4 regions of the Kitasatospora sp. NPDC058032 genome follow, and region 3 is predicted to be linked to each of the others. Evidence: riboswitches for the same ligand, from Rfam matches in the RefSeq annotation. Region 3 holds a riboswitch; each other region holds the start of a gene.
The links. A riboswitch is a leader RNA that binds a small molecule or an ion and turns the genes downstream of it on or off. The one in region 3 is predicted to bind cobalamin.
Positions count from the first base shown of each region.

Region 1: it holds a riboswitch for cobalamin, as region 3 does, so the genes downstream of both, ACFVUH_RS27640 (cobalamin biosynthesis protein) here and ACFVUH_RS31980 (prenyltransferase/squalene oxidase repeat-containing protein) in region 3, are expected to answer to the same signal.
Region 2: it holds a riboswitch for cobalamin, as region 3 does, so the genes downstream of both, ACFVUH_RS13500 (ABC transporter substrate-binding protein) here and ACFVUH_RS31980 (prenyltransferase/squalene oxidase repeat-containing protein) in region 3, are expected to answer to the same signal.
Region 4: it holds a riboswitch for cobalamin, as region 3 does, so the genes downstream of both, metE (5-methyltetrahydropteroyltriglutamate--homocysteine S-methyltransferase) here and ACFVUH_RS31980 (prenyltransferase/squalene oxidase repeat-containing protein) in region 3, are expected to answer to the same signal.

Region 1 covers NZ_JBHVRK010000020.1:76,562-83,912, forward strand. The annotation lists gene ACFVUH_RS27635 (cobyric acid synthase) at 1-847, opposite strand, end outside; gene ACFVUH_RS27640 (cobalamin biosynthesis protein) at 844-1,830, opposite strand; cobalamin riboswitch at 1,864-2,076, opposite strand; gene ACFVUH_RS27645 (alpha/beta hydrolase family protein) at 2,299-3,414, shown strand; gene ACFVUH_RS27650 (hypothetical protein) at 3,576-5,108, shown strand; gene ACFVUH_RS27655 (CDP-alcohol phosphatidyltransferase family protein) at 5,188-6,066, opposite strand; gene ACFVUH_RS27660 (phosphatidylserine decarboxylase) at 6,053-6,745, opposite strand; gene ACFVUH_RS27665 (acyl-CoA dehydrogenase family protein) at 7,214-7,351, opposite strand, start outside.
Region 2 covers NZ_JBHVRK010000006.1:367,509-374,859, reverse strand. The annotation lists gene ACFVUH_RS13515 (BTAD domain-containing putative transcriptional regulator) at 1-2,179, opposite strand, end outside; gene ACFVUH_RS13510 (hypothetical protein) at 2,338-2,877, shown strand; gene ACFVUH_RS13505 (LuxR C-terminal-related transcriptional regulator) at 3,381-4,499, opposite strand; cobalamin riboswitch at 4,623-4,828, shown strand; gene ACFVUH_RS13500 (ABC transporter substrate-binding protein) at 4,881-5,894, shown strand; gene ACFVUH_RS13495 (FecCD family ABC transporter permease) at 5,891-6,970, shown strand; gene ACFVUH_RS13490 (ABC transporter ATP-binding protein) at 6,967-7,351, shown strand, end outside.
Region 3 covers NZ_JBHVRK010000029.1:62,591-69,941, forward strand. The annotation lists gene ACFVUH_RS31970 (CbiQ family ECF transporter T component) at 1-367, opposite strand, end outside; gene ACFVUH_RS31975 (hypothetical protein) at 378-1,604, opposite strand; gene ACFVUH_RS31980 (prenyltransferase/squalene oxidase repeat-containing protein) at 1,640-4,525, opposite strand; cobalamin riboswitch at 4,629-4,768, opposite strand; cobalamin riboswitch at 4,851-4,928, shown strand; gene ACFVUH_RS31985 (hypothetical protein) at 5,056-6,483, shown strand; gene ACFVUH_RS31990 (flagellar hook-length control protein FliK) at 6,583-7,047, opposite strand; gene ACFVUH_RS31995 (prenyltransferase/squalene oxidase repeat-containing protein) at 7,077-7,351, opposite strand, start outside.
Region 4 covers NZ_JBHVRK010000016.1:49,825-57,175, reverse strand. The annotation lists gene ACFVUH_RS24435 (MmgE/PrpD family protein) at 40-1,551, shown strand; gene prpB (methylisocitrate lyase) at 1,551-2,456, shown strand; gene metE (5-methyltetrahydropteroyltriglutamate--homocysteine S-methyltransferase) at 2,570-4,885, opposite strand; cobalamin riboswitch at 5,040-5,278, opposite strand; gene ACFVUH_RS24420 (TetR/AcrR family transcriptional regulator) at 5,382-6,083, shown strand; gene ACFVUH_RS24415 (amidohydrolase) at 6,154-7,351, opposite strand, start outside.

The sequences.
Region 1 (7,351 bases), on a different contig from region 3:
CGCCGGGCTCCTGGGCGAGCGCGTCCAGGTCGGTGAAGTTGGACAGCCGGGGGAAGCGCAGCACGGCCACCCGCAGCACGTCCGCGCCGAGCGGGCCGCGCGCGGCGGTCCGGTCGACGACGGTGGACAGGTCGAGCGAGTCCTCGGCGTCCAGCCACAGGTCCGGCAGCATCGGCAGGGTGCCGAGCACCGGACGGCCGGTCAGCTCGCGCAGCATCTCCAGCCCGGGGGCGAGCAGCCGCGCGTCGCCGCGGAACTTGTTGACGAACCAGCCCGCCACGTGCCGCTGGTCCTCCGCCGACAGCAGCGCCAGCGTCCCGTACATCGCGGCGAACACGCCGCCGCGGTCGATGTCGCCGACCACGACGACCGGCAGCCCGGCGGCGGTGGCCAGGCCCATGTTGGCGATGTCGCGGTCGCGCAGGTTGATCTCGGCGGGCGAGCCCGCGCCCTCGCAGACCACCACGTCGAAGCGGGCGCGCAGGTCCGCCAGGCACTCCAGGGCGCGCTCCAGCAGCACCGGCTTGCGCTCGCGGTAGTCCAGCGCGCCGACCTCGGCGACCGGGCGGCCCAGCAGGACCACCTGGCTGCGGCCGTCGGCGCCGGGCTTGAGCAGCACCGGGTTCATCGCCGCCTCCGGCTCGACCCGGGCCGCCTGGGCCTGCATCGCCTGCGCGCGGCCGATCTCGGCGCCGTCCGCGGTGACGAAGGAGTTCAGCGACATGTTCTGCGCCTTGAACGGCGCGACCGCGACTCCCTGCCGGGCCAGCCAGCGGCAGATGCCCGCGGTGACCACGCTCTTGCCGGCGTCCGAGGTCGTCCCGGCGACCAGCAGTGCCTTGCTCATGCCCTGCCCCTCCGCATCCCGTCCAGGGCCGCCCGGAGCAGCAGGTGCCCGGCGACCGTCGTACCCAGGGCCAGTGCGCCCACCCGTCGGGAGAGCACGCAGGCCCGCTCGATGTCGTCCACCCCGACGGGGCGCAGCTCCCGGCCCAGCACGGGACGGTGCTCGACCCTCTCGCCGTACCGGAGCGTGCCGCCGAGGCGTACGCCCACCGCGCCGGCGAAGGCCGACTCGGCCTGGCCGGCGTTCGGGCTGGGGTGCGCCGAGCCGTCGCGCCGCCAGACCCGCCAGGCGGTGCGCGGTTCGGGGGCGGCGGCCACCGCCAGCAGAGCGGTCAGCCGCGCGCCGGGCCAGCCGGCCACGTCGTCCAGCCGCGCCGAGGCCCAGCCGAACCGGGCGTAGCGGGGCGAGCGGTGACCGACCATCGCGTCCAGGGTGTTCACCGCGCGGAACGCCAGCAGGCCCGGGGTGCCCGCGAGACCGCCCCAGACCAGGGCGTTGACCACGGCGTCGGCGGTGTTCTCGGCCACCGACTCGACGACCGCGCGGGCCAGCTGCGGCTCGTCCAGTGCGCTCGGGTCGCGCCCGCACAGGTGCGGCAGCCGCTCCCGGGCCGCCGTCAGGTCGCCGGCCGCCAGCGAACGGCCGATGGTGCGGGCCTCCCGGGTCAGCGAGGTGCCGCCGAGCACCGTCCAGGTCGCGGCGGCGGCGAGGGCGGCCCGGCCGAGCGGACGGTGGGCCAGCAGCCGGTCGGCGGCGAGCGCGCCGGCCGCGACGGTGCCCACGGCGACGGCGGTGAAGGCGGCTCCGGCGGCGCGGTGGTCGCGCCAGAGCCGGCGTTCCAGCCGGCCGGCGGCGGAACCGAAGCCGGCCACCGGGTGGCCGCGGCGCGGGTCGCCGAAGCGGGCGTCGGCCAGGAAGCCGGCGACGGCGCCGGCGCCGAACACGGCGGCCCGGCACAGCGGGCGCACGGCAGGGCGCAGCATCGCGTGCGTGTCCTCACTCAGGGTCCGCGCCCTGGATCGACGAACCGGGGGCGAGAGTCTCCTGGCTTCCGGGTCGAACGCACACCCCGGGCCTTCCAGCGGCTTCTGACGGCCCGCCGTGGCGTGTTCCGGTCGTGCTCCCCGGTGACAGTGGCGGGACCGCGCCGGACTCGCACCGGCTTCCTCTGCATGCCTCCGTATTGGCTGAAGGATCCCATCACGGGCCCGAACCGGGAGTCAACCGAGGTCGCGGCGGGTGTTGGTCACACCTCGGGCGCCCCCGTCATGCCGGTGTGATTTTCCTCCCGGAACAACCCGTACGGCCGTGTCCTACTGGCTTCCCTGCGCCCGCGCGGGTGGACTGAGGGGTGGGTCCGGGCAGCGGTCCGGACAGCGGACCGGACGCCGAGCCGGACCACCGAGCCAGACACGACCACCGAGCCAGACACCGAGCACCGGGGAGCGAGTATGCGTTGGGGAATCGCGGCCACCGTGGCGGCCGCCGCCGTCGGCACCGGGGCCGCCGTGCTGGTGATCGGCCGCCGGGCGTCCGAGCGGATGGTCCGCCCGGCCGAGGAGGCCCGCGCCCGCAGCGGCCCGGTGCTCGTCCGCGGTCTCGGCGCCGGCGAGGCCACCTTCACCCGCACCCCCGTGAGCGAGCGTCCCGGCCGCTGGGCGGTCGAGTGGGGCGAGGACGGCCACGCGGTCGTCGAGGAGGTCCTGCACCGCGACGGGCAGGGCGTCACCCGCCGCCTGGTGCGCGCCGACCGCGGCACCCTCACCCCCGGCACCGAGGTCCGCTTCACCCCCCGGGTCCACCTCGGCGACCCGGGGCAGGCGCTCGGCCTGCCGTTCGCCGAGACCGCCGTCGAGGGCGAGCTCGGCGCGATGCCCGCCTGGCGGCTGGACGGCAAGCGCGGCACCTGGGTGGTCCTGGTGCACGGCCCCGGCGCCGACCGCGCGCAGACCCTGCCCGTCCTGCCCGAGCTGCGACGCCTGGGCCTGCCCGTGCTCGCCGTCACCTACCGCGGCGACGCCGGCGCGCCCGCCTCCCCGGACGGCCTCGGCCACTTCGGCGAGACCGAGTGGCGGGACGTCGAGGCGGCGGTGCGCACCGCCCTGGACGCCGGCGCGGGCCGGGTCGTCCTCTACGGCTGGTCGCTCGGCGCCACGATGGTCCTGCACACCGCGGCCCGCTCGGACCTCGCCCCCTCGATCAGCAGCCTCGTCCTGGACTCGCCGGTGCTGGACTGGCCGGCCACCGCCCGCCGGGACGCCGCCCGGGCCGGCTTCCGGGGTGCGGCGGCCGAACTCGGCGCGCTCGCGGCCGAGGGCCGCACCGGCGTGGATCTGGCCGACTTCGCCCGTCTGGCGGAGGGTGCCGACCTGCGGGTGCCCACTCTGGTGCTGCACGGCCCCGACGACCCGGTGGCCCCGTTCGCCGCGGCCGAGCGCCTCGCCCACCGCCGCCCGGACGTGGTCAACCTCCAGGCCTTCCCCGGCGGCGACCACGCCGCGCTGTGGAACACCGACCCGGACCGTTACGCCGAGACCCTCCGCCGCTGGCTCACGCCGTTCTGCTGACGCGCTTCCGCCCCCCCTGGCGGGTGGATTCCGAGGCGCACCCGTTCCGTGTGGCATGAACCCGCCACATAGATCAAGCCAGCCGGTTTGGCCTCTGTTGCCCGATCTTGTCGAGCCCCCGCGCCCCCCGTCCGCCCCCCGTGGACAACCGGATGTGACAGATGGCCGGTACAAGGGGAAGACTGCTCGACGTGACGTCTCGGAATCCGCGCGACCGTGATGCCCCGCTCCCGCCGACGATCGGTACCGGTGCGACGGTGACCCGTCTCCCCGGAACGGCCCACCGCACCGCCGGCGCCAGGCCGGGGGCCCCGGGCGTACCCCGCCGACGAGGCCCCGCCCCCGCACCCGGCCGTGGCCGGGTCCCCGTTCCGGAGGGCTTCCCCGCCCCCGCCGAACTCGCTCCGCTGGCCCGCCGCATGCTGGTCGACGCCGTCCGGATCGCCCGCTGGGCCGGCGATCTCGACGAGGTCGACAAGCGCGGCGAACTGCTCCCCGACGACGCCCGCGCCGCCGGCCGCGCGCTCGCCATGACGGTGGGCGCCGCCGCCAAGGCGTGGGGCCAGGCCCTGCTGGTCGGCCTGGTCGAGGCCCGGGACGGCGGCGCCGGCCCCGGCTGGCGCCTGCACGCCTGGGAGCACGACGACGAGGCGGTGGTCCGCGGCTGGTCGGCGCTGTTCGACGCCTGGACGCTGCTCGCCCCGGTCCCGCCCGCCGCCCTGCGCGGCGTCTTCGCGGTGCTCGCCGGGCAGGCCGTCGACCAGGCGCCGCAGCTGCTCTCCTTCCTCCATCTGGTGGACGGCCCGGTGGCCGACGCCGAACTGCTGGAACTGCTGCGGCGCGGCCTGGACGAGCGCCGGGTCGGCGGCGGCGAGGGCACCTTCGGCCTCTCGCCCGTCCCGCACGCGGCCTCCGCCGTCTCCGCCGTGCGCGGCACCTGCCGCGAGCCGCAGATCGACACCCCGGCCTCGCCGGCCGACGTCGCCGCCGTCCTGGACTGGATGCTGGACGGCCTGGCCGCCGTCGGCGCGCTGGTCCGCCGGGACAACGCGGCCGAGCTCTCCCCGCTCGGGCACTGGGCGGTGCGGGCCAAGCTGGAGGAGATCTGCACCGTCGCGCAGACCGCCGCCGGCCACATCGAGCAGAGCGCGCTGGCGCTGCTGAGCGCCTGCGCCGACTACTCGCCGGGCCCGGCCCGCGCCGAGTACCGGGCCTGGCTGGCCGCCCGCCCGGCCGACCGGGCGGTGGCCGAGCTGCTGGAGGCCGCGCAGGGTGAGGACGCCCTGGTGCGCGGCCTGGCCTTCGAGGCGCTGCGGGTGGCCGGCGTGACCGCCGAGCAGGCCGTCCGGGCCGCCGTCGACGAGCCGGTGCTGCGCCCCTACGCGCTGCTCTGGCTGGCCGAGCGCTCGGACGAGGGGGTCTCCCCGGCCGATGTGCTGGGCGCGGAGGACGCCGCCTGGCTCTGGGTGGACACCGCCGCGGCCGTGCTCGACCACGGGGAGACGGAACTGCTCGTCGGCCACGTCGAGGGCGCCTCGGCCGGCGACCCGGTGCGGCTGTTCGCCCGGGCCCGGCAGTCCGGGCACCCGCGGGCGGCCTCGGTGCTGACCGCGGTCTCCGGCGTCCACCCGGACCCGGGGGTGGCCCGCGCGGCCCGCCGCTCGGCCTTCAGCGTCCACCGCGGCGGCGCGTAGCGCCCCCGAGTCCCGGACACGCGCAAGGGCCCGGCTCCCCGAGGGGAGCCGGGCCCTTGCGCATGCCCGAGGGGGACCGTCAGCCGATCCGCGACTCCGCGCGGCGGGCCCGGACGTCGCCGACCTTCTGGCCCACCTTGCGGCGGATCACCAGCAGCGGCGCCATCGCGGCGAGTGCGATCTGCGCGAACGCGCCGATGTGCATCAGGTTGTCGCCGCCCGGCAGGCCGGTCGCCCAGGCCGCCAGGCAGCCGATCGAGACCACGATCCAGCAGAGCGTCGCGGTGGCCAGCAGGCCCTGCGGCTTCGGGTACTCGATCCGGCTGACCATCAGGTACGCCGCGCCGAAGATGGCGAGCAGACCGGGCAGGAACGGCGGGTCGAGCAGCACGATGGCGATCACCGTCATGGCGCCCATCGGGCAGGGCATGCCCTGGAACACCCCGGGTCGCATCTTGACGGCGGAGAAGCGGGCGAGCCGCAGCACCACCGCGAGCAGCACGGTCAGCGCGATCAGCGCCGACAGCCGGCTGTTGGAGCCGGGCGAGACCATGCCCCAGACCGCGACGAAGTAGGCCGGCGCGATGCCGAAGCTGATCAGGTCGGCCAGGTTGTCGAGCTCGGCCCCGAGCGCGGAGGAGCGCAGCTTGCGCGCCACCAGCCCGTCGAACAGGTCGCACATCGAGCCGATCAGCAGCAGCGTCACCGCGGTGGCGGCGCTGTGCTTGTCCGGCGCGGCGTCCGGGTTGGTGATGTGCGGGACGAGCACCCCGGTGGTGATCGAGTAGATCGCCAGGAAGCCGCAGACGGCGTTCCCCAGGGTCAGGAAGTCGGCGGTCGACAGGTGCTGCGGCGAGCGCGGCTGGCGCAGCTCGCGGTCGCGGGCCCAGCGGCGGCGGCGCAGGGCCGTCTCCTCGTCGTCCAGGCCGACGATCGTCTCAGGATCAGTCACGGTCAAGGCGCGTCACCCCGGCGGTGGTCTTCTGGCCGACCTCGACGCCGACCTCGACGCCGGCCGGCAGGTAGGTGTCGACCCGGGACCCGAACCGGATCAGACCGATCCGCTCGCCCTGCTCGACCTTGGTACCGGCGTCCACGTACGGCACGATGCGGCGCGCCACGGCGCCCGCGATCTGCACCATCTCGATGTCGCCGAGCTCGGTGTCGAAGTGCCAGACGACCCGCTCGTTCTGGTCGCTGTCCTTGTTGAACGCGGGCACGAAGCCACCGGGCACGTGCTCGACGGAGGCCACGGTGCCGGGCAGCGGGGCCCGGTTGACGTGGACGTTCAGCGGGCTCATGAAGATCGCCACGCGGGTCCGGCCGTCCGGCCACGCGTCGATGCTCTGGACCACGCCGTCGGCGGGGGAGATCACTCTGCCCGTGCCGATCTCACGCTCGGGGTCGCGGAAGAACCACAGCATGCCGGCGCCGAGCGCACAGGCGGGTACCGCCGCCAGGGCCCACTTGCCACTGCGCCGGGTGAGGGCGGTGGTCACGGCGGCCGTGGCGAGGGTGGGGACGAACCAGGGGGTGGCTCCGCGCGCGATGGTCACGCGGGGTCGCCGACCGGCCGTCGTGGCTGCGAGGGCATCGCGGTCCGTGACGGAGGTGTGAGGGGACGGGCTGATGGGCATCGAAGACCTTTGTCGCGGGGGATCATGGCCGCTGGACGGGGGCCACCGCGGGATCGGGTAAGAGAGGGACGTCTGCTGTCCCGGTGGATGCTATCGGGAGCAGACGGTGGGTGGGCAACCCGCCTGCTCGTCATGTGACCTGGCGGAGACGCGGCAGCGTCCCTTCTGTACGACCGTAGCTCGCCCCGCTCCGGTTCCCAAGGGACCGGGCGAAGCTGGTGACTCATGTCTCAACCGTGCCCGTACGGCCGTTCGGAGCCGTCCGCCGGGGGCAGCCGGGGGCACGTCCGGAGCACGGCGAGGGGATGCCGGAGCGGCCGCAGGGCGCGTGACAGCAGCTGTACGCCCTGTGGCCGCTCCGGTGGGCCGTGCCGGACCCGGGGCGGACCAGGCGACCGGGTCGGGGCACGGCGTCCTGCCGGGACGGGCCCGCACGCCCGTCGACCGGCGGCTCGGGTGACCTGTCGGTCACTGCGCGATGCGGTACTCCTCCAGCAGCCGGCGCCCGACGATCATCTTCTGGATCTCCGCAGTACCTTCACCGATCAGCAGCATCGGGGCCTCCCGGTAGAGCCGCTCGATCTCGTACTCCTTGGAGAAGCCGTA
Region 2 (7,351 bases), on a different contig from region 3:
GGTCGTTGCGGGCATGGCCCTCGCCGCCGCGGTCACCGATCCGGCGGGCCGCCGCGACCGCCGACCGGTCCGCCACCATCCAGTCCGCCAGGTACGGGCCGGCCTGGAAGTGGCCCCAGAGCGCCACGGGCAGCTGCCAGGCGTGGCCGTCGAGGCCGTGCTCGGCGGCGTACCGGACGGTCTCCATCAGCTGGGGGTGCTCGCTCTCGCACCACTGCCGTGCCTCGGCCGGGGTGGTGAAGCCCGGCGGCTCGTACCAGGGGCCGACGGCGGTGAGCGGCAGGCGCCGACGCTGCGGGGTGAGCAGGCGGGCCGCCGCCTCCGCGTGGTGCAGGTACCAGGAGCAGAGGCGTTCCCGGGCGGCGGCGCGGTCGGCGGGGCCGGTTTCGGCGGTGGCGCGTTCGGCGGCGTAGCAGCGCAGCAGGTCGTGCAGGCGGTAGCGGTCCGGGCCGGCGGGGTTGAGCAGATGGGCGGCGGCGAGGTGTTCGAGCACCGGCCCGGTCGCGGCGGGGGCCGAGCCGGAGAGCGCGGCGGCCGCGGCCGTGCTGATGCGGCTGCCGGGGGCCAGACCCAGGAGTCGGAAGAGCCGCTGGGCGGTGGGTCGCAGGGCGCGGTAGGAGAGGTCGAAGGCGGCCCGGACGGCCGAGGTGGCGTCGCCGTCGATCTGGAGCGCGGTGAGGCGGTCCTCCGCGTCGCGCAGTTCGGCGGCGTGGTCCACCAGGGTGCGGTGGGGTCGTTCCGCGAGGCGGCCCGCGGCGATGCCGAGGGCGAGCGGCAGGTGACCGCAGGCGGCGGCGAGTTCGGCGGCGGCGCGGGGTTCGGCGCGGGTGCGGTCGACGCCGGTGATCCGGGCGAGCACTTCGACGGCTTCGGGCTGGGGCAGGACGTCGAGCACCAGCCGCCGGGCGCCGTCGCAGGCGGTGAGCCCGGCCAGCCCGTCCCGACTGGTCACCAGGGCCAGCGAGCCCGCCGAACCGGGCAGCAGCGGGCGGACCTGCTCGGCGTTGCGGGCGTTGTCGAGCAGTACCAGCACCCTGCGGTCGGCGAGCAGCGACCGGTACAGGGCGGCGCACTCGTCGATGGTGCCGGGTATCTGCTCGCGGTCGGTGCCGAGGGCCCGGAGGAAGCGGGCCAGCGCCTCGTACGGGGCCAGCGGCGGGCCGAAGGCGTACCCGCGCAGGTCGAGGTGGAGCTGACCGTCGGGGAAGCGCTCGCGGACCCGGTGCGCCCAGTGCACGGCGAGGGCGGTCTTGCCCGTCCCGGCGCCGCCGGTCACCACGCCGATGCCGGCGGCGACGACCGGGCCGGCCGGGTCGGCGAGGCCGTCCAGGACGGCGAGTTCCGCCCTCCGTCCGACGAAGGTGGCCAGCGCGGGCGGCAGTTGGGCGGGCCTGGGCACCTGCGGCCGGGTCCCGGGCGAGCGCACCGCCGGGGCGGGCCCGCCCTTCAGCAACTCCTGGTGCAGCACCTGGAGTTCCGGCCCGGGGTCGAGGCCGAGTTCGTCGGCCAGCTGTCGCGCGAACCGGCGGTAGGCGGCGAGCCCGTCGGCCTGTCGGCCCGCCCGGTGCAGGGCCCGGACGAGCTGTGTCACGAAGCGGTCCCGGAGCGGGTGTTCGGCGACCAGCGCGGTCAGCTCCGGGACGGTCTGCCGGTGCCGGCCGAGTTCGGCCTCCAGGTCCAGGCAGTTCTCCCAGGCGGTGAGCCGCAGTTCGTTCAGTGCCACCGAGCCGGCGGCCAGCAGGCTGCCGGACAGCCCGTCCAGCACCGGGCCGCGCCACAGGCCGAGCGCCGACCGGAACTCCTGGACGGCTGCGGCGGGTTCGCCGCGCTCGGCCAGCCGGCGCGCCACCGACACCCGGTGGGCGAAGGTCAGGGCGTCCACCGGGTGGCCGTCCGGTGCGATCCGGTAGCCGGGGCCGTCGGTGAGCAGCACCGGCGACCCGTCGTGCGCGGCGGCGAGCTTGCGCCGCAGCAGCCCGGCGAGGTTCCGCACCTGGCGGTGGGCCGTGGCGGGCGGTTCGTCGTCCCAGACCGCGTCGACCAGGCGGGCCACCGGGACGACGGCCCCGGCGTTCAGCAGCAGGGTGCCGAGCATCCGCTCCTGCTTGGCGCCTTCCGTCCGGGTCCGCCGACCGTCGTCGGCCCACACTTCCAGTGGCCCCAGGATCTTGAACTCCATGTGTCCCTCCCGTGGTTGGCCGACGTCGAGGCGACCCGGACACCTTCGAGGCTTGTGACCATTTCATGACGGACTCGTGTCGACTTTGTGCATCCGGTTGGGAGTCTTCTCTCACCGGCCCCGCTGGGCCGGCTCCCCCACACTCAAGGAGCAGTTGGATGAAGCGCATGAAGCAGGGCGCGGCCCTGGCCGTCGCACTCGGCCTGGCCCTCGTGCCCCTCTCGGCGAGCACCGCGCAGGCCGCCGGGCCGGCCACCCACAAGGGGATGACCTGGCAGGTGCTCGCGACGGGCCCGGACGGGACCGTCCAGGTCGGCGGCCCCCAGCACTCGACGCCGAGCGACCCGTACAACGGCGACACCCTGCCGTCCGTCTCGCTGCCGGTCCTCTGCATCAACGTGGACGACAGCCCGGCGCCGGACGGCATCAGCATCGGCTTCTACAGCGGCTGGTCCGGCGGCACCGTCGCGCTCAGCCAGCCGGTGAAGGGCTCGCGACTGAACAGCCAGGCCGCCGCGAACAGCGTCTGCCAGGCGTCCTTCGGCATCGGCTGGCGCCAGGCCGAGTTCCACGACGGCCGCTACGGCCCGAACCTGGAGTACGTCGGCGGGTGGAGCTTCTGGGCGTACGGCAACATCAGCCCCAACGCCCGCTTCTGGACCGCCATCAACGACCAGCAGGCCAACCCCTGGAACTGACGGCGGCGCGGTGGTGACGGCCGGGCGGGGCAGTGGGCAGTCCGCCCGGCGGTACCGCCTACGGTGCCGGTGCCGGTGCCGGTCCGGAGCCCTCGGGGCACGGCGTGAGGGCTCCCGTACGAGCGGCCCGGTCACCCTCGGGTGGCCGGGCCGTCCGGCGTTCGGGGTTCCTCGGCGGTACGGGAGGCAGGGCGGGGGTCTCGTCGGCCGGCGGGGACTCCGGGGTGAGGGGCGCGTGGCACGGGGCAGGAACTCCTCTGCCGGGAAGGTGTCATGGGTACGGGGGCGGACCCCGTCGCAGGGGCGGCGCCGGGACAGACCCTCCCATCCGGCGGCGACCGGTGGCATCCCAGGTTTGCAGGGGGCGCGACGCCTCTTCCCTGTGGTAGGAGGACGACCCGTTGCGGACCGCTCAACGACCAAGCCCCAGGTCAGTGACCTGGGGCCCGCGTGCTGTCCGGGCGCGTGCCGGGTTCCGGGGCGGGACCGGCCGGGTGGGGGCGTCAGGCCGGGGGACGGCCGAGTCCGGCGGTGTACGGGGCCGCGAGGAGCGCGACGAGTTCGCGGCGGCTGCGGACGCCGGTCTTGGTGAAGGCCGACTTCAGGTGGTCCTGGACGGTGGCCGGGCTCAGGAAGAGCCGGTGGGCTATGTCCCTGGTGCTCAGGCCCCGTACTGCCTGGAGCACCACCTCCTGCTCGCGGGGGGAGAACCGGTGTGCCAGCAGGGACAGCGGGATGACGTCGACCGGGCTCGCGGGTTGGGCGACCAGGGCGACGCTGCCCCGCGGGCTCCGGTCGAGCAGCGAGGCGCGGACCGCGAGCCACTGGCCGCTGGGACGGCGCAGCCGGGCCCAGGCGTGGGCGCCCGCGTTCGCGGAGGGCACGTGGGTGCGGGCCCGCTCCGAGAGGTAGACCAGCGCGGTCGGCACTCCGGCGGGGCGGTACTGCGGCTCGGAGAGTTCCTCGAACAGCTGCCGGGCCCCGGAGTCCGCGGAAGTGAGCTGACCGGTGGGGCCGATGACGGCGACCCCGAGCCAGTACGGTCCGTCCTGCGGGTCCGCTCGGACGTCCTGTCCGTCAGGGCCGCCCGCGGCGGGCAGCGCATAGTCGCGAAGGGCGGCGGCCACCGCCCGGGCGGCCCGTTCGGCCAGTCTCTGCTCGCGCGCGCCGAAGGGCGCCGAACCGGCCTCGCGCATCAAGGCGGCGGCTCCCCACCGTCCGCCGCCGACGTCGAAGTTCATCCGCAGCTCGTCGCCCAGTCCGAACTCGGCGAGCAGCTCCCGGTAGCGCACGCTGCGTTCGGGGCGGCCACCGGTGGCGCGGTGGACGGTCTCCACGACGCGTCCGGCGGCCCGGATGTCGACGAACCGGGTGGTGTCGTCGGACCACATCTCCAACCGGATGGCGTGCTCGAAGGCGGTCGGCTGCAGGCCCTCGGCAACGGTGGAGGTCAGGAAGCCGGTGACCGGATCGGCCCCGTGCAGGCAGCCCGCTTCGGATCCGAGAGCGGGCCCGAGGACGGTGAGGAGCTGCCGGAAGAACTGTTCGAGCGGAAGCTTCGCCGCCGCCAGATCGTCGATCTCTCCCATCATGCGGCGTTCCCTGTCGCGGAATGAGGTCATCTCTTTACCATAGGGCCGAAGTTGGCGTACTCCCCACAGTCCTGGGACGTCGCCGGTCGCCACCGACCGAGGAAGGGCGGCAGTCGCGCCAGGTGCCGGTCGGCACCGACCTGACCACGCCTGATACCTTGCAATCGCCATGGTGTTCGGGAAACCGGTCTGAGTCCGGTGCGGCCCTCGCCACTGTTGCCGCGGAGTATCGCGGCCCTCGCTGACCGGCTCCGCCAGCGGTCAGGACCACTGGGCGGGCTGGAAGAGCCGCCCGGGAAGGTCGGCTGCGGTGTGTCGATGCGGAAGCCAGGAGACCGGCCACGGCGCGACATGTTCCACGAGGGTTTTGGAGAACACGTGCCCAGCGCTCTGCCGCGCCCGTTCCGATCCATGCGTTCCGCACGCCCCGCAGGCCCGACGCGTGTCGGCCGGACGGTCGCGGCCGTCCTGTTCACCGGCGTGCTCAGCGCCTGCGCGGGCGCCCCCGCGCCCGTCGCGTCCAGTGCGACGACCGGAAGTGCCGAGCCGGTCAGCGTGGACAACTGCGGGACCACCGTGACGGTCGGCGCTCCGCCCGACCGGCTGGTGACGCTCAACCAGGGTGCCACCGAGGTGGCCCTGGCCCTCGGCCTGCAGTCCCGCATGGCCGGCACCGCCTATCTCGACGACGCCGTCCCGGAGAAGTGGAAGGCGGCCTACGACTCCGTTCCGGTGCTCTCCAAGGGCTATCCGACCAAGGAGAAGCTCCTCGCGGCCCGTCCCGGCTTCCTGTACGCCTCCTACTCCAGCGCGTTCACCGACAAGGTCGCGGGCACCCGGGAGGAGCTGCGCGGCCAGGGCATCCCGTCGTACCTGTCCCCGTTCGGCTGCTCGGACAAGAGCCAGGTGCCGCCGACGACCTGGCAGGCGATGTGGGGCGAACTGAACGACGTCGCCAAGGTCTTCGGCGTCGCGGAGCGGGCCACCGCGATCCAGCGCCAGCAGGAGCAGCAGCTGGCCCGGTTCACGGCGGCGGCCGCGGGCAAGGACCTGAAGATCCTCTGGTTCGACTCCGACACCAAGACGCCCTACGTCGGCGCCGGCCACGGCGGACCTCAGCTCGTGCTCGACGCCGTGGGCGCCCGCAACGTCTTCGGGGACCTGCCCGGCAGCTGGCAGAACGTGAGCTGGGAGAAGGTCGTCGCCGCGGACCCGGACGCCATCGTGCTCGCGGACGCCGACTCGGACACGGCCCAGTCCAAGATCGACTACCTGGAGAACGACCCGGTGCTGAGCAGGCTCACCGCCGTGCAGCGCAAGGCCTTCGTGGTGGTGCCGTTCTCGGAGTCGACCCCCGGCGTGCGGCTCGCCGACGGCGCCGCCCGGGTGTCCGAGGGGCTGGCCGAGCTGCGCCCGGGTTCATGACCACGGCAGCCCGCCCCGCCGTGCGGCCCGCCGGTCCGGGCCGCGCGGCGGCGGCCCTGGCCGTCGCCGCGGCCCTGCTGCTGACCACCGTGCTCCTCGGCCTGGCCGTGGGCTCGCACCACGAGCCGGTCCGGACGGTGATCGATGTCGTGGTGCGCCGCCTCGGGCTGGGAGACCCGCAGGTGACGCTGCTCGACGACCGGATCGTCTGGCAGCTGCGGCTGCCCCGGGTCCTGGGAGCGGCCGCCACCGGCGCCGGCCTCGCGGTCTGCGGCGCGGTGTTGCAGACGCTGACCGGCAACGACCTGGCCGATCCCTTCCTGCTCGGGATCTCGGACGGAGCCGCCGCCGGCGCGGTCACCGTGATCGTGCTCGGCGTCGGCGTGTCCGGCGCCGTGGGCACCGGCGCGGTGGCGACGGCGGCCTTCGCCGGTGCCCTGATCGCCGCCGTCGTCGTGCTGGCACTGGCCGGCGCGCGCACCCGGTCGCTGCCGACCACCCGGACCGTGCTCGCCGGCATCGCCGTGGGACAGATGTGCGGGGCCTACACCTCGTTCGTCGTGCTGGTCCTCGGGGACCGCAACGCGGCGCGCGGTGTCATGGAGTGGACGCTGGGCTCGGTCGCCGGCGTGCGGTGGCCCACCGCCGTCTTCCTGACCGCGGTCGCGCTGGCCGGTGTCACGGTCCTGGCCTCCTCGGCCCGCGACCTGGACGCCTTCGCCTTCGGCGAGACCGCCGCCCGCTCCCTCGGCGTCCACGTCGAGCGCACCCGCTGGCTCCTCGTCGCCACCGCCGCGCTGGTGACCGCGTGCCTGGTCGCCAACACCGGCGTCATCGGCTTCCTCGGCCTGGTCGTACCGCACGTGGTCCGGCTCGTCTGCGGCCCGCGCCACGCCCTCCTGCTGCCCGTGTCGGCGCTGGTGGGCGCGTCCCTCCTGGTGGGCAGCGACATCGTGGCGCGCTCGGTCCTCCCCGACCGGGAGATCCCCGTCGGCGTCATCACGGCCGGGCTCGGAGCGCCCTTCTTCGCCTGGCTGCTGTGGCGCCAGGGGCGGGCCGACGGGAGCGGTCAGTGACGGCGACGCCCGCCGGGCTGCGCGCGGAGGGACTTCGTGTGCGCATCGGCGGAGCCACGCTGCTCGACGAGGTCTCGCTCGCGTTCGCCCCCGGCCGGGTCACCGGCCTGCTCGGACCCAACGGCGCCGGGAAGACCACCTTGCTGCGCGCGGTCGCCGGACTGACCCGGCCGAGCGCGGGACGGGTCCTCCTGGACGGCGAGGACCTCCACGCGCTCACGGCCCGCCGGCGAGCACGCCAGGTGGCCTTCATGGAGCAGCAGGCGGACACCCGGCTGTCGCTGTCGGCCCGTCAGGTCATCGACCTCGGACGCACCCCGCACCGCGGCCGCTGGCCCGTGCCGGCGGACGCCGCCGCCGACGCCCACGAGCGGGCGGTGT
Region 3 (7,351 bases):
TGCCCGCGTACCAGGCGGGGGTCGGAATGTGGGGCAGCGAGAAGAGCAGGTGGTCGTGCGGGGTGATGCCGGTGGCGAAGACGCAGCGGAACACCACCCGGATCGCCACCACCGTGAGCGCCAGCGCCAGGTAGTACTTGAAGCCCCGGGCCCACGGAGCCTCCGTGCGGCGGGCGGTGACGACGTAGCCGAGGACGGCGAGGACGAGTAGGAGCAGCAGCGGGTTGGTGGTGCGGCTCGCGGCGGTCGCCAGGGCCAGGGCCCAGGTCCACCAGGCCAGGGGGTGAAGGTCGCGCGGGCTGCGCCGGCCTCCCCCGGTGCGCCCGGAGGCGGGTCGGGGGAGGCCGATGTCGTGTGTGCCGGGCATGGTCACCCGGTCACTCGGCCCGGCGGCGTCGGCGCGCGACGCCGAAGGTGACCAGCCCCAGGAGCACCAGGAGGGCACCGCCGACCACGGCGGGGACCATCGACCCGGCATCGTGCGGAGCCTCGGCCGCCGGGGCCGCGTCCACCACGAGCGGACCTGCGGCGTTCACGGACGCCGACGGGGCCGGTGTCTCGGTCGGGGACTCCTGCGCGGGAGCGGTCTCGACGGCCGCAGGCGTCTCCGACGGCGCCGGAGCGGGCGGCTCGGTGCTCTCGCCGCTCGGGGCCGGGGGCTCCATGGTCTCCGGTAGCGGCACCACTGCGGTCGGCACCTCGGCCGGCGGGGTCGTCGGCCGGGGAGGAGCGGCGCCGGAGGTGGCGCTCGGGGCCGCGGTCGGCCGCTTCGGCGCCGTACCTCCACCGCTTGCGCTGCCGCCGCCGGAGGATCCGCCCGGTCCGGTGCCACCGCCGGAGGACGTCGAGCCGCCGGTGGAACCGGTGCCTCCGGTGGATCCGGTGCCACCGGACGAGTTGCCACCGCCGGACGGGTTGCCACTGCCGGACGAGCCGCTCACGCCGGACGAGGTACCACCGCCGGCCGCCGCACCGCCGGTGGAGCCACCGGTGCTGCCCCCGCTGGAACCGCTGGTGGAACCGCCGGTGCTGCCGCTTCCGGGGTCGGTCGATGGCGAGGGCTGGGCGGGGGTGGTGGCCGTTCCACCGCCGGGCACCGTGTTGTGGGCGCGCACGGTGTCCGGCGAGAAGGTGGGCCGCCCCTCCGTGCCCTCGATGTTCGTCCCCCCGAAGATCCACAGGTCGACACTGCCCGGCTTCGGCTGGTAGCTCATCGCGCCCAGTTGGCTGTACGACCACTCGTTCTGGCCCGGGTCCGCGTGCCAGTACGACCAGTAGGCCGTGGCCGGGGGCGTCAGGACGCACTTCTCCTGGTCCGGGGCGGGGAACTGCTTGCCGCCCTGGAACCCGCTGTAGCCGATCCGGCAGATGAACGCCGGACCGTCGTGCCCGGTGCCGGTGGTCTTCCAGCCGCCCTGGTTGAGCAGCGCGTAGCCGGTGGTGGGGGTCGTGCCGCAGGAGCGCAGCAGCGGCCCGCCCCACTTGCCGAAGTCCACGGCGAGCACCACACCGGAGCTGGTGGTGCACTGCTCGATGGGCAGTGGCGCCGCAGTCGCCGGGGTCGCGGCCGTGCCGAGCCCGCCGGACGCGAGGGCGAGCGTCACGCCGGCGGCTCCGAACAGCCGGCCGAGCCGCCGGGTCACCGGTGACGCCCCGGGGTCGATCCCGCGCGGCGGCGGGCGATCAGGACCGCGCCCGCTCCGACGGCGGCCAGCAGGGCCGCGGCGGTCGCCAGACCCAGCGTCTCGGCTCCGGTGCGTGCCAGGCTTCCGGTGTCCGTCCCGGCCCGCGTGGCATCGATCGGCGCGCCGCCGCGTCCTGCGCCACCTCCGCCACCTCCGTCATCCGGGACCGGAGCGCTGGTGGGGACGTCCCCGGGGGTGGTGGCGTCGGCGAACGTTCCGGTCGGTGCCGGGGAGGCGGTGGCTGTCGGGGAAGCCGAAGGGCTGCCGCTCGCGGTCGGGGTCGAGGTCGCCGTGGGGGTCGGAGAACCGGTCGGCGTCGCGGTGGTGGTGGAGGTCGGGGTGGAGGTGGGGGAACCGCCGAGGTCCCGGCGCAGGGTGCCGAAGGAGATCCCGGTGGCGCCTCCCACCGCCTGGGCGGAGGCCCGCACGTCCGAGCCCCGCTGGCCCTCGGAGGCGACGTTGAAGCCGCCGTCGCCGTTCTGCTGTCCGGCGAGGAAGTCGAGCGCCTTCGCGATCCGGGGGGCGTACGCGGACTGGCGCAGACTCATGCCCTGGACGGCGAGCGCGGCCGAGTTGGTGGAGTTGCCGGCCGCGCCGGGGAAGCCCCCGTCCGGCAGCTGCCGGCCCGCCAGCCAGGAAACGCCCCTGTCGACCGCCTGGGCGGCCTCGGTGCCGGGGACGAGCGCGAGCGCCATGGCCGCCATCGCGGTGCTGTCCACGTCGGAGTCCCCAGTGGCGGGGATCAGGCTCGGCCAGGAGCCGTCGGCGTGCTGGAGGCTCTTCAGGTAGGCGACCGCGGAGTCGGCGTTGGCGGAGTCGCCGGCGCGCAGTTGCGCCATGATGCCGAGCGCCTGGGAGAACACCGAGGTGGCATAGGTGTAGTTGCCGGGGCCGGCGCAGCCGGTGGCCGCGTCGGCCTTGGCGCAGACGGCCGCGGCGAGGGCGGCGATCAGGTCGTGTCCGCCGAAGGCGCGCGGGTCGCGGCCGACGGCCTCGGCGAGCAGCGCCTCCTTGGCGATGGAGCCGCCTCCGGCGAACTCGGTGCCGATCGCGGTCCAGTCATTGACGGTGCGCTCGGCGCCGTCCTTGCCCTGCTGGTCGAGGAAGTCCACGATTCGGCGCAGGGCCGGGTCGTCCGTACCGGTGGCGGCGAGCGCGAAGGCTCCGTCGATGGTGAGGCCGAAGTCCGCGAAGTCCGGGAAGCCCTCGTAGTAGTGGCCGCCGATCAGGTTCGCCGGGGCGGTGAGGTACGCGCTGCCCTTGGTCAGGTCGGGAGTCCGGCCGGTGGGCGTGGTCGGCGCGGTGGTGGCGCCGTTCGGGTTGTGGCGGACGGTGGTCGGGTCGGTGCCGGTCAGGGCCAGAATGGCCTGTTCGGTGGAGGCCGGACCGGACTCGGTGGTCGACTCGTCGGGGCCGAAGCCGCCGTCCTCGTTCTGCCGGGCGCTCACCCATGCCTTGGCGGCCGTCTCCTTGGCCCCTTGGCCGGTGGCCCGCAGGACCTGGGCCGCAGCAGCGGTGCTCACGGTGTCCCCGGCGGCACCGACGTAGGGGAGGTAGGAGCCGTCGGCCTGCTGGCTCGCCGCGAGCCAGTCCGATGCCTTCTGCGCGACGGCTTCGCCCCCGACCGTGCCACGGAGCGCGAGGACGGTGAGGCCGGTGGCCACCGGGTCCGACTCGCAGTAGCCCCCGGCCACGATCATCGAACCGGCGGTCCCGCCGTCGGCGCACTGGAGGACGGTGAAGCGGGCGAGTGACTGGGGAGGCGGCGTGACGCCGGCACCTCGCAGGGCGATCACGGCCCATGCCTGCGCCCAGGAGGACGCGGCGCCGTGGAAGTCCCCGGCGGCCGTGCACTTCCCGTTCTCGCCCTGCCCGGTGCACACGTGGTCGGTGAGGGCGGCGATCAGGTCGCGGCCGCCGAAGTCCCGGGGATCGCCCTCGGTGCTCTCGGCGACCAGCGCCAGCAGGGCGGCGGCCTTGGCGTCGGGCTTCCCGGCGGGTCCGTCCGGGTACAGGAAGGCGTCGGCGTGCGCCGCGAGGTAGGCGACGATCTTGCGCAGAGCCGGGTCCTGGGTGCCGGCAGCCGCCAGGGCGATCGCGGTGAGGGAGGTCCGGGGGAAGTCGGGGCCCTCGAAGGCCCAGTTGCCCATGTACTCGCCGTCGACCAGCTGCCCGGCCAGCCAGGACGCCGCGGCCTTCGGGTCGCCCTCGGAGGACGTCGGGGCGGTCGGGCTCGGGAAGGCGGTCGGCGTCGCGGTGGGCGACGGTCCACCATTCTTGGCGCGAATAGAGTCCGGGGTGAAGGTCGGCTTCCCGCTGGTACCGCCGATGTCGGTGCCGCCGTACACCCAGGCCTCGACCTCGCCGGGCTTGGGCTTCTGGGTGGCAGCGCCGAACCGGCTGTAGGACCAGGTGTCCTGACCGGGCTCGGCGATCCAGTACGACCAATAGGCCGTCGCCTGCGGGGTGTTGGTGCAGGGCTCCTCGGCGGGTGTCGGGTACTGGGTACCGCCGTTGAAGCCCCCGTTGCCGAGCCGGCAGATGAAGGCCGGTCCGTCGTGCTCGGTACCGGCGGTGCTGAAGCCCGCGTTGTGCAGCAGGTTCATCCCGGTCGTGGGACGGGCGTCGCAGCCCCGCACGACTCCGCCGCCCCAGTGACCGAAGTCGACGGCGACGATCGCGCCGGCGGTGGCCGTGCATTCCTCGATCGGGTCGGCGGCGGCCCGGCCGGGGTGGGCCAGCAGAAGAGTGCCGCCCGCGGCAACCGCGACGGCACCGGTGGCGAGAAGGGACGTGAGCCCTCTGAATCCGCGGCTCGTACGGCTGTTCCTGGCCCTCACTGGCGACTCCCCGATCGGTCATCGGGTCCGCACGGCGCAGCCGACGGCTCCCCCCATGAGGAACCGCCCCGACCGCGTCGCAGTCCACGACGACGCAAGCACTTCTGTGACAAGGCCTCGGTGCAGGCATTCCGGCTCATCCGCCGCTGGGGCGGATCTACGGTTGCGGGTCAGCGCCGGAATCGGACCGGCTTCCCCTGATACCGAGGATGAAAAACCGGTTCATCAGACCACGTCTGCGGATCGGGAGTCAACGGTGCGTCATGTCGCCTTCCCCACCTCGTCGACCGTCCGATGGTGCGGTAGCGTCCGCGGTGGCCGAGCGGGGGAACCCGGTGCGAATCCGGGGCTGACGCGCAGCGGTGTGGGGTGGTGTCCTACGGCACCCCGAGCCCGAATGCCCGCCCGGCCGAGAACCACGGCGAAAGCCTGCCCACGCGATCCGGGCGGCGGCCGCTCCGGCCGTCGCGCTCCTCGGGAGCGCCGGGGTCGGGGCCGGGTCGGCGCCCGCCACCCCAAGGAGCCGTTCCGTGACCTTCCTCACGACGCCCCGCACCACCTCCTCCCGCCTCACCTCCGCCGTGACCGTGTCACTGGCGGCCGGGGCGCTGCTGTTGTCGGCCGTTCCGGCCCACGCGACCGCCACCCCGGCCCAGATAGCCACCTCCAAGAGCACCGGCGTCACCTACCTGAAGTCCCTCCAGGCCGCCGACGGCAGCTACGTCACCGGTGGCGGGCTCTCCAACGAGTGGGCCTTCAGCGCGCTGGCCGCGGCCGGCACGGCGGCGGCCGACGTGACTCCCGGCGGCGACATCACCAAGAACGCCCGCCTCGTCTACCGCAACCAGCTCGCGGCCGCCGGCTGGCCGGGCACCTCGCCGGTCGCCACCGACTACCAGCGGGGCACCCTGAACGCCTACGCCGCCGGCATCGACCCGGCCCGCGTCGGCCCGGGCCGTAACCTGATCGCCGACGCGGTCTCGTACTGGCAGACCGCCGAACCCGGTTACTGGGGCCCGTCCGCCAACTTCAACGGCACCGTGTTCGGTCTCCTCGCCCTCGGCGGCGCCAGGACCCAGAGCGGTGCCCAGCGCATCCCGCAGTCCCTGTTGGACGCCTCCGTCACGGCCGTGCGGGCCAACCAGCACACGGACGGTGGCTGGAACTACACCAAGGCCGCCGGTGACCCCACCGAGCTCGGTACGGGCAGCGACATCGACATGACCGGGGCCGCGATGGCTTCCCTGTGCGTCGGCGGCGTCCCCAACACCGACCCGGCGGTCGTCGCCGCCAAGAACTTCTTCAAGGGCAAGCTGCTGGCTTCCGGGGCGTTCAACGCCATGTGGGGCGTCAACACCGACTCCAACGGCTGGGCCGTCTCCGGCCTGAACGCCTGCGGCATCAACCCCCAGGGCGCCGACTTCACCAGCGGCACCGGCAAGACCCCGATCGACTTCCTGATCTCCCAGCAGTTCAAGCCCGGCGGCGGCTTCAAGTACCAGCCCACCGACACCACCCCCTCCCCCTACGCCTCCGTCGACGGCCTGCGCGCCGTCGCCGGCGCCGGCTTCACCGCCGCCCCGCCCGCACCGGCCACCGCCGGCGAGCCGACCTGGTCCGCCACCACGAGCTTCACCGCCGGGACGGCCGCCAGGCTCGCCCTGGTCGTCGACGACGGCACCGGCGCGCTCAAGGTCTGCGCCGTCACCGTCAACCCGACCGGCACGACCGCGACGCTCGGCGACGTCCTCGACGCGGCCGCCACCGCCACCCCGGGCGGTTGCGTCACCGCCGTCACCCCCGCCACCGGCGGCGGGACGATCACCGCGCTCAACGGCACCGCCAACAGCGGCTCCTCCACCTGGAAGGTCAGCCTGGACGGCGCCACCGCCACCGCCGCCACCCGGGCCACCATCGTCCACGTGGGCGACACCGTCTCGCTGCGCTTCGGCAGCTGATCCGGGACCGGCCGCACCGGACGGCCTGACCACCCCTGGAACCGCCGGTGCCCCGGTCTCCGTCGCGGAGGACCGGGGCACCGGCTGTGCGAACGGGTGTCAGGGGGCGGTGATGCCCGGCTGTGCACCCGCGCCGAAGGCCCAGCCCTCGACATCGCCGGGGGCCGGGTTGTAGCTGGCGGCGCCGAGGCTGCTGTATGACCAGGGTCCGCCGTGCTGGGCGTGCCAGTACGACCAGTACGCGCTGCCGGTGGGGTTGGTGCAGGTCGTCGGCAGGGCGTTGATGGTGCAGACGAAGCCGGGGTAGCGCGGGTGGAAGGTGTACGAGAATCCGGCGCCGGTGAGCGCGGCGAGTCCGCTGGCCGGGTCGCCGGGCGCGCAGCCGGTCTGGATGCCGCCGCCGACGGCGGTGAAGTCGACCACGACGGTGACGCCGGTGGTGCCGGTGCAGGCGGCAGCCCGGGCCTCGGGGGCGTGCACGGCGCCGGCGCCGAGGAGGCTCACGGTCAGCGCTGCGACGGCGGCGAGCGAGCCGAGGGTGCGGCGGGTCAGGTGCTCGGTCATCAGGTCTCTCCTCGTGCGGTCGCGGGCGGTCAGGGGGTGGCGGGCGCGGGGCAGGCCAGGGTGGGCGCGTCCTGGCGCGCACCGGCGGCGGAGAGGGTGGCCAGCGGGGTGCCGGCCAGGCCGAGGACGGCCTGGCCGGTCGCCCGGGCCGCGTTGCCGGGGTTGAAGCCGGAGGCGTCGTAGGCGACCGCGCCGCGCACGGCCGGGTCGGCGTCGCAGCGCTGCTGGAACTTGACCAGGCGGCTCCAGCCCTTGAGACCGGCGCCGAAGCGGGCGTTGGAGAGCAGCGCCTGGGTCGCGAGAC
Region 4 (7,351 bases), on a different contig from region 3:
GGTTGCGACCGTTCCGCCGAAGCCCCCGCGAGGAGCCCCGTGATCGAGTACCGCGTCCGCGTCCACCCCAGTGCCGACCGCCTGCCGCGCGAGGAGCAGCTCGCCTGGCGGCTCGCCGCCGTGGCCACCGCCACCGAGGAGCTGGAGCCCGACAGCGCCGGGATGGCCGTCAACCGGGTGATCGACAACGCCGCGGTGGCCGTCGCCGCGCTGCTGCACCGGCCGGTCGCGGTCGCCCGCGCCCAGGCGCACGCCCAGGCCCACCACGCCGCGCCCGGCGCCCGGGTGTTCGGCAGCCTCACCCGGGTCTCCCCCGAGTGGGCGGCCTGGGCCAACGCCACGGCGGTGCGCGAGCTGGACTTCCACGACACCTACCTCGCCGCCGACTACGCCCACCCCGGCGACAACATCCCGCCGCTGCTGGCCGCCGCCCAGCACACCGGCCGCACCGGCGCCGACCTGCTGCGCGCCGTCGTCGCCGCCTACGAGGTGCACGTCGCCCTGGTGAAGAGCATGTCCCTGCACACCCACCGGATCGACCACGTCGCCCATCTGGGCGCGGCCACCGCCTGCGGCATCGGCGCGCTGCTGCGGCTGCCGACGGAGACGGTGTACCAGGCCGTCCAGCAGACGGTGCACACCACCACCGCCACCCGGCAGTCCCGCAAGGGCGGGATCTCCAGCTGGAAGGCGTTCGCCCCGGCCTTCGCCGGCAAGGCGGCGATCGAGGCGGTGGACCGGGCGATGCGCGGCGAGAAGTCCCCCTCCCCGATCTACGAGGGCGAGGACGGCTTCCTGGCCTGGATGCTGGACGGCCCGCGGTCGGACTACCGGGTCCCGCTGCCGGAGGACGGCGAGCCGCGCCGGGCGATCCTGGACACCTACACCAAGGAGCACGCCGCCGAGTACCAGGCCCAGGCGGTCATCGACCTGGCCCGGCGGCTGCGCGAGCGGACCGGGCCGCCGGCCGCCGTGCGCTCGATCGTGCTGCACACCAGCCACCACACCCACCACGTCATCGGCTCCGGCTCGGGCGACCCGCAGAAGTACGACCCGAAGGCCGGCCGGGAGACCCTCGACCACTCGGCCCCGTACGTCCTCGCCGTCGCCCTGGAGGACGGCACCTGGCACCACGAGCGCTCCTACGCCCCGGAACGGGCCACCCGCCCGGAGACCGTGGCGCTCTGGCGGAGGATCAGCACCGTCGAGGACCCGGAGTGGACCCGCCGCTACCACGACCCCGACCCGGAGCGGCGGGCCTTCGGCGGCCGGGCGGTCGTCACCCTGGAGGACGGCACCGTGATCGAGGAGGAGCTCGCGGTCGCCGACGCCCACCCGGCCGGCGCCCGCCCCTTCGACCGGCCCGCCTACGGGCGCAAGTTCCGCACCCTCACCGAGGGCCTCGTCACCCCCGCCGCCCAGGACCGCTTCCTGGACGCCGCCGACAACCTCGCCGAACTGCGCGCCACCGACCTCGACGAGCTGTTCCCCGCCGTCGACACCCCGGCCGTGCGCGAGTACGACGAGACCCTGCCGAAGGGCCTGTTCTGATGCTGCACACCCGCACCACGCCCGCCCAGCGCCGCCGCGCCCTGCGTGAACGGCTCTCCACCGGACGGCTGCTGACCGTGCCGGGCGCGCTCAACCCGCTCACCGCCCGGCTGGTCCAGGACCTCGGCTTCGAGGCCGCCTACCTCTCCGGCGCCGTGCTCGCCGCCGACCTCGGCCTGCCCGACATCGGCCTGACCACCGCCACCGAGGTCGCCGCCCGCGCCCAGCAGACCACCCGGGTCACCGACCTGCCCGTGCTCGTCGACGCCGACACCGGCTTCGGCGGACCGCTGAACGCCGCCCGCACCGTCCAGCTGATGGAGGACGCGGGCCTGGCCGGGCTGCACCTGGAGGACCAGGTCGCCCCCAAGCGCTGCGGCCACCTCGACGGCAAGACGGTCGTACCGCGCGAGGAGATGGCCCGCCGGCTGCGGGCCGCCGTCGACGCCCGGCGCGACCCCGGCTTCCTGCTGATGGCCCGCACCGACGCCCGCGCGGTCGAGGGCCTGGCCGCGGCGATCGACCGGGCCAAGGCCTACGTGGACGCCGGGGCCGACGCGGTCTTCCCCGAAGCCCTCGCCGGTGAGGCCGAGTTCGAGGCGTTCCGCAAGGCCGTGGACGTCCCGCTGCTCGCCAACATGACCGAGTTCGGCAAGGGCCCGCTGCTGGACGCCCGCACCCTGCAGGACCTCGGCTACGACATCGCGCTCTACCCCGTCACCCTGCTGCGCCTGGCCATGGGCGCCATGGAGGACGGACTGCGCACCCTCGCCGCCGACGGCACCCAGGCCGCCCTGCTCCCCCGGATGCAGACCCGCTCCCGGCCCTACGAACTCCTCGGCTACGCCGACTACACGGCCTTCGACACGGCCGTCCTCGACGCCACCCTGCCACCGGGCTCCTGACGGGCGGCAGCACCCCCGAGCGCACCTCGACGTCACCGGCACCGGTACGGGCGACCCGGACCACGACGGCCGGGAGGGCGGGCACGCCGGGCGCCCGCCCTCCCGGCGGTGCGTCAGCCGGCGAGTTCCTCGCGCAGGCGGCGGGCCGCGGTGACCAGGCTCTCCAGGGAGGCGCGGGTCTCGGTCCAGCCGCGGGTCTTCAGGCCGCAGTCGGGGTTGACCCAGAGCCGTTCGGCGGGGATCGCCGCCAGCCCGGCACGCAGCAGCCGCTCGGCCTCCTCCGTGCTCGGCACGCGCGGGGAGTGGATGTCCCAGACGCCGGGGCCGACCTCGCGCGGGTAGCCGGCGGCGGCCAGCTCTCCGGCCACCTCCATGTGGGAGCGGGTGGCCTCCAGGGAGATGACGTCGGCGTCGAGGTCGTCGATCGCGGTCATGATCGCGCCGAACTCGGCGTAGCACATGTGGGTGTGGATCTGGGTGTCGGCGCGCACGCCCGAGGTGGCGAGCCGGAAGGCCTCGGTGGCCCACGCCAGGTAGGCCGGGCGGTCGGCGGTGCGCAGCGGCAGGGTCTCGCGCAGCGCGGGTTCGTCGACCTGGACGACGGCGGCGCCGGCGGCCTCCAGGTCGGTCACCTCGTCGCGCAGGGCCAGCGCCACCTGGCGGGCGGTGTCGGCGAGCGGCTGGTCGTCGCGGACGAAGGACCAGGCGAGCATGGTGACCGGGCCGGTGAGCATGCCCTTGACCGGGCGGTCGGTGAGGTCCTGGGCGTAGCGGTACCAGTCGACGGTCATCGGGTGCGGGCGGGAGATGTCGCCGGCGAGGACCGGGGGCCGCACGTAGCGGGTTCCGTAGGACTGCACCCAGCCGTGCCGGGTGGCGAGGTAGCCGGTGAGCTGTTCGGCGAAGTACTGGACCATGTCGTTGCGCTCGGGCTCGCCGTGCACGAGGACGTCCAGGCCCGCCTTCTCCTGGTAGGCGATCACCTCGCGCACCTCGGCCTCGATGCGCTCGCGGTAGGCGGCGGCCTCGATCCGCCCGGCGGTGAGGTCGGCGCGGGCGGCGCGCAGCTCGGCGGTCTGCGGGAAGGAGCCGATGGTGGTGGTGGGCAGCAGCGGCAGGCCGAGGCGGGCGTGCTGGGCCTCGGCGCGCCGCGGGTAGGCCTGGGTGCGGCGGGCGTCGGCCCCGGTGACGGCGGCGGTGCGGGCGCGCACGGCGGGGTCGCGGGTGATCGGTGAGGTGGCGCGGGAGGCCAGGTCGGCGCGGTTGGCGGCGAGTTCGGCGGTGATCGCGCCGGTGCCCTCGCGCAGGCCGCGGGCGAGCAGGGCGACCTCCTCGGCCTTCTGCCGGGCGAAGGCGAGCCAGCGGGCGATCTGCGGGTCGAGGTCGCGCTCGGCGGTCGCGTCGATCGGCACGTGCAGCAGGGAGCAGGACGGCGCCACGTCCACGTGGCCGGCCAGGCCGAGCAGGGTGGCCAGGGTGGCCAGCGACCGCTCCAGGTCGTTGATCCAGATGTTGCGGCCGTCGACGACACCGGCGACCAGACGCTTGCCGGGCAGTCCGCCGACGGCCGCGAGCTCGTCCAGGTTGGCGGCGGCCGGTCCGGTGAAGTCCAGGGCCAGGCCCTCGACGGGGGCCTTGGCGAGCACCGGCAGGGCCTCGCCCAGGCGGTCGAAGTAGCTCGCGACCAGCAGCTTGGGCCGGTCGGTGAGGGCGCCGAGGTCGCGGTAGGCCCGGGCGGCGGCGTTCAGCTCGGCCGGGGTGCGGTCCTGGACGAGCGCCGGCTCGTCGAGCTGGACCCACTCGGCGCCGGCCGCGAACAGGTCCGCCAGCAGCTCGGCGTAGACCGGGAGCAGCCGGTCCAGCAGGGTGAGCGGCTGGAAGTCCCCGGCCACGCCGGGGGCGGGCTTGGCCAGCAGCAGGTAGCTGACCGGGCCGACCAGCACCGGGCGGGCCCGGTGGCCCGCCGCCAGGGCCTCGGCCAGTTCGGCGACCGGCTTGCCGGAGTTCGCGGTGAAGGCGGTGCCGGGGCCGAGTTCGGGCACCAGGTAGTGGTAGTTGGTGTCGAACCACTTGGTCATCTCCAGCGGCGCGGCCTCCTGGGTGCCGCGCGCCATGGCGAAGTAGCCGTCGAGCGGGTCGGCCTCGACGGCGGCCCGGTGGCGGGCGGGGATCGCGCCGACGGCGACGGTGGTGTCGAGCACGTGGTCGTAGAGCGAGAAGTCGCCGGTGGGGACCTCGTGGACGCCGGCCTCGGCGAGCCTGCGCCAGCTCTCCCGGCGCAGTCCGGCGGCGGCGGTGTGGAGGGCGTCGGCGGTGACCGTGCCCTTCCAGTAGCCCTCGATCGCCTTCTTGAGTTCCCGGTTACGGCCCTGCCTGGGGTAGCCGTGGACGGTGGCCGTGGTCGCCGCGGCCGCGGACTTCGTGGTCAAGGGACTCTCCTTCGCGAGCCTGTCTCCTGGACCCGGCGACGACACGGGGGCACGAAGGGGTGACGGACCGGACGGGCACCCGCGCCTGCGCACGGCTCCGCCTGGTCTGCACGCCGACCCGCCCACGAGGTCACCGGGATGGCCGCGCGCGATCGGTCGCGCACGGGCAGCGGGCAGGTCTTCGGACTCGCGGGCACGCCCGCCCTCGTCGAGGGCGGACACCTACTGGCCGTCGCTTCCCAGACCCGTCCCGGGTCCAGTGCGTATGACGGCGTTCGTTCCCACTCACCGCTGCGGGGCAGTCCCGGACTGGCCAGTCGAAAGGCGTCACCGGGTTCCCTCTTACGACGTCCTGTCTGGCGGACAGGACGAACCAGCTGCCCGGCCAGCCTAGAGGCTGGGCGGCCGCCCCGTCACCCGGATATCCCCGAACGTCCGTCCAGCGGTACCGTCGCGCCCCTGTGCTACGTCAAGCATGTTGTCGTAGCCTGCCGGGATGAGCGAACGCGTAGTGCCCGAACCCCAGCGGCGGCGCCGACGGCCCACCAAGCAGGGGGTGGTGCTCTCCCACGAGCTGATCGTCGGCACGGCCCTGCGGCTGATCGGGCAGCACGGAGCGGAGGCGCTGACCGTACGCCGGCTCGGCACCGCGCTGGGGGCCGATCCCAGCGCCGTCTACCGCTACTTCCACAGCGCCGACGACCTGCTGCTCGCCGTCGCGGACGAGCTGATCGGCCGCGCCCAGGAGGGCTGGCGGGCCACCGGGGACTGGCGGGCGGACCTGCGGGCGATCGGTCTGCGCATCCACGCCAGCTACCAGGCCCACCCGCAGGCCGCCCTGCTCGCCGCCCACCGCACCACCGGGCGCACCCACGAGATCGCCGCCGTCGAGGCGATCCTCGGCGTGCTGCGCACCGCGGGCTTCCCCGACCCGGAGGCCGTGCGGATCTACCACGCGTTCGTCGACCAGAGCCTCGGCTTCGCCGCGCTGGACGCCGCCGCGCTCGCCCTGCCCGCCGCCGCGCAGACGGCGGACCTGCGGGTCTGGCAGGCCTCGTACGCGCGGGTCGACCCCGCGGCCAACCCGCACATCGCCGCCACCGCGCACCTGCTCGCCGCCGACATGCGGCGCAGCGGCTACCCGTTCGCACTGGACCTGCTGCTGGACGCCGTCGAGGCCCGGCTGGCGGCGCGCTGAGCGCGACCGCCGGCCGGGCGGGCGGGTGATACGGACCGCTGACGCTCGGGCGACGGGCGGCCGGGCCCGGTCAGTCGGCCGTGTGGACCAACTCGCCGCCGACGTAGGTCCGCAGGACCCGGGCCCCGGCGATCCCGTCGGCCGGGCCGGTGAGGATGTCGCGGTCCAGCACGACCAGGTCGGCCCACCGGCCCGGGGCGAGCACCCCGGCGTCGTCGACGCCGTTCACATGCGCGGAGCCGGCCGTGTAGGCGGCGATCGCGGAGGCGAGGTCGAGCCGCTGCTCGGGCAGGAACACCCGGTCGTCGGTGGCGTCCGGCTCCCTCCGGTTGACGGCCACGTGCAGTCCGGCCAGCGGGTCCGGGCTGCTCACCGGCCAGTCGCTGCCCGCCGCCAGGGTGGCGCCCGCCCGCTGGAGCGCGCCGAACGGGTACTGCCACGCGGCGCGCTCCGGGCCGAGGAAGGGAATGGTCAGCTCGTCCATCTGCGGCTCGTGCGCCGCCCACAGCGGCTGGATGTTGGCGACGGCGCCGAGCCGGGCGAAGCGCGGCACGTCGTCCGGGTGGACCACCTGGAGGTGCGCCAGGTGGTGCCGGGTGCCGCGCCGGCCGTTGGCGGAGCGGGCGGCCTCGACCGCGTCCAGCGCCTCGCGCACCGCCCGGTCGCCCAGCGCGTGGAAGTGCACCTGGAAGTCCAGTGCGTCCAGGTCGGTGACGTACCCGCGCAGGGCGAGCGGATCGACGAAGCTGAGGCCGGAGTTGGCGGTCGCGCAGCCGCAGCCGTCGAGGTAGGGGCTGGTCATGGCGGCGGTGAAGTTCTCCGCGATGCCGTCCTGCATGATCTTCACCGAGCCGGCCCGGAACCGTCCGTGCGCCAACGCGGCGCGCCGCTCGACGAGTTCGGGGATCTGCTCGGCGCCCCGGTCGCGGTCCCACCAGAGCGCTCCGGTCACCCGGGCGGTCAGCGCGCCCGAGCGCGCGGCGGCCAGGTAGGCGTCGGACGGGTCGGGCTGGCCGTTGAACTCCCCGAGCAGGGCGTCCTGCCAGCCGGTGACGCCGAGCGAGTGCAGCAGCCGCTGCGCGCGCAGCAGCCCGTCCAGCCGGTCGGCGGCGGTGGCCGGCGGCAGCAGCCGGGCCACCAGGGCGGTGGCGCCTTCCTGGAGGGTGCCGCTCGGGGTGCCGTCGGGCTCCCGCTCGATCCGTCCGTCGGCCGGGTCGGGGGTGTCGCGGTCCAGGCCGGCCAGCTCCAGGGCCCGGGTGTTGGCCCAG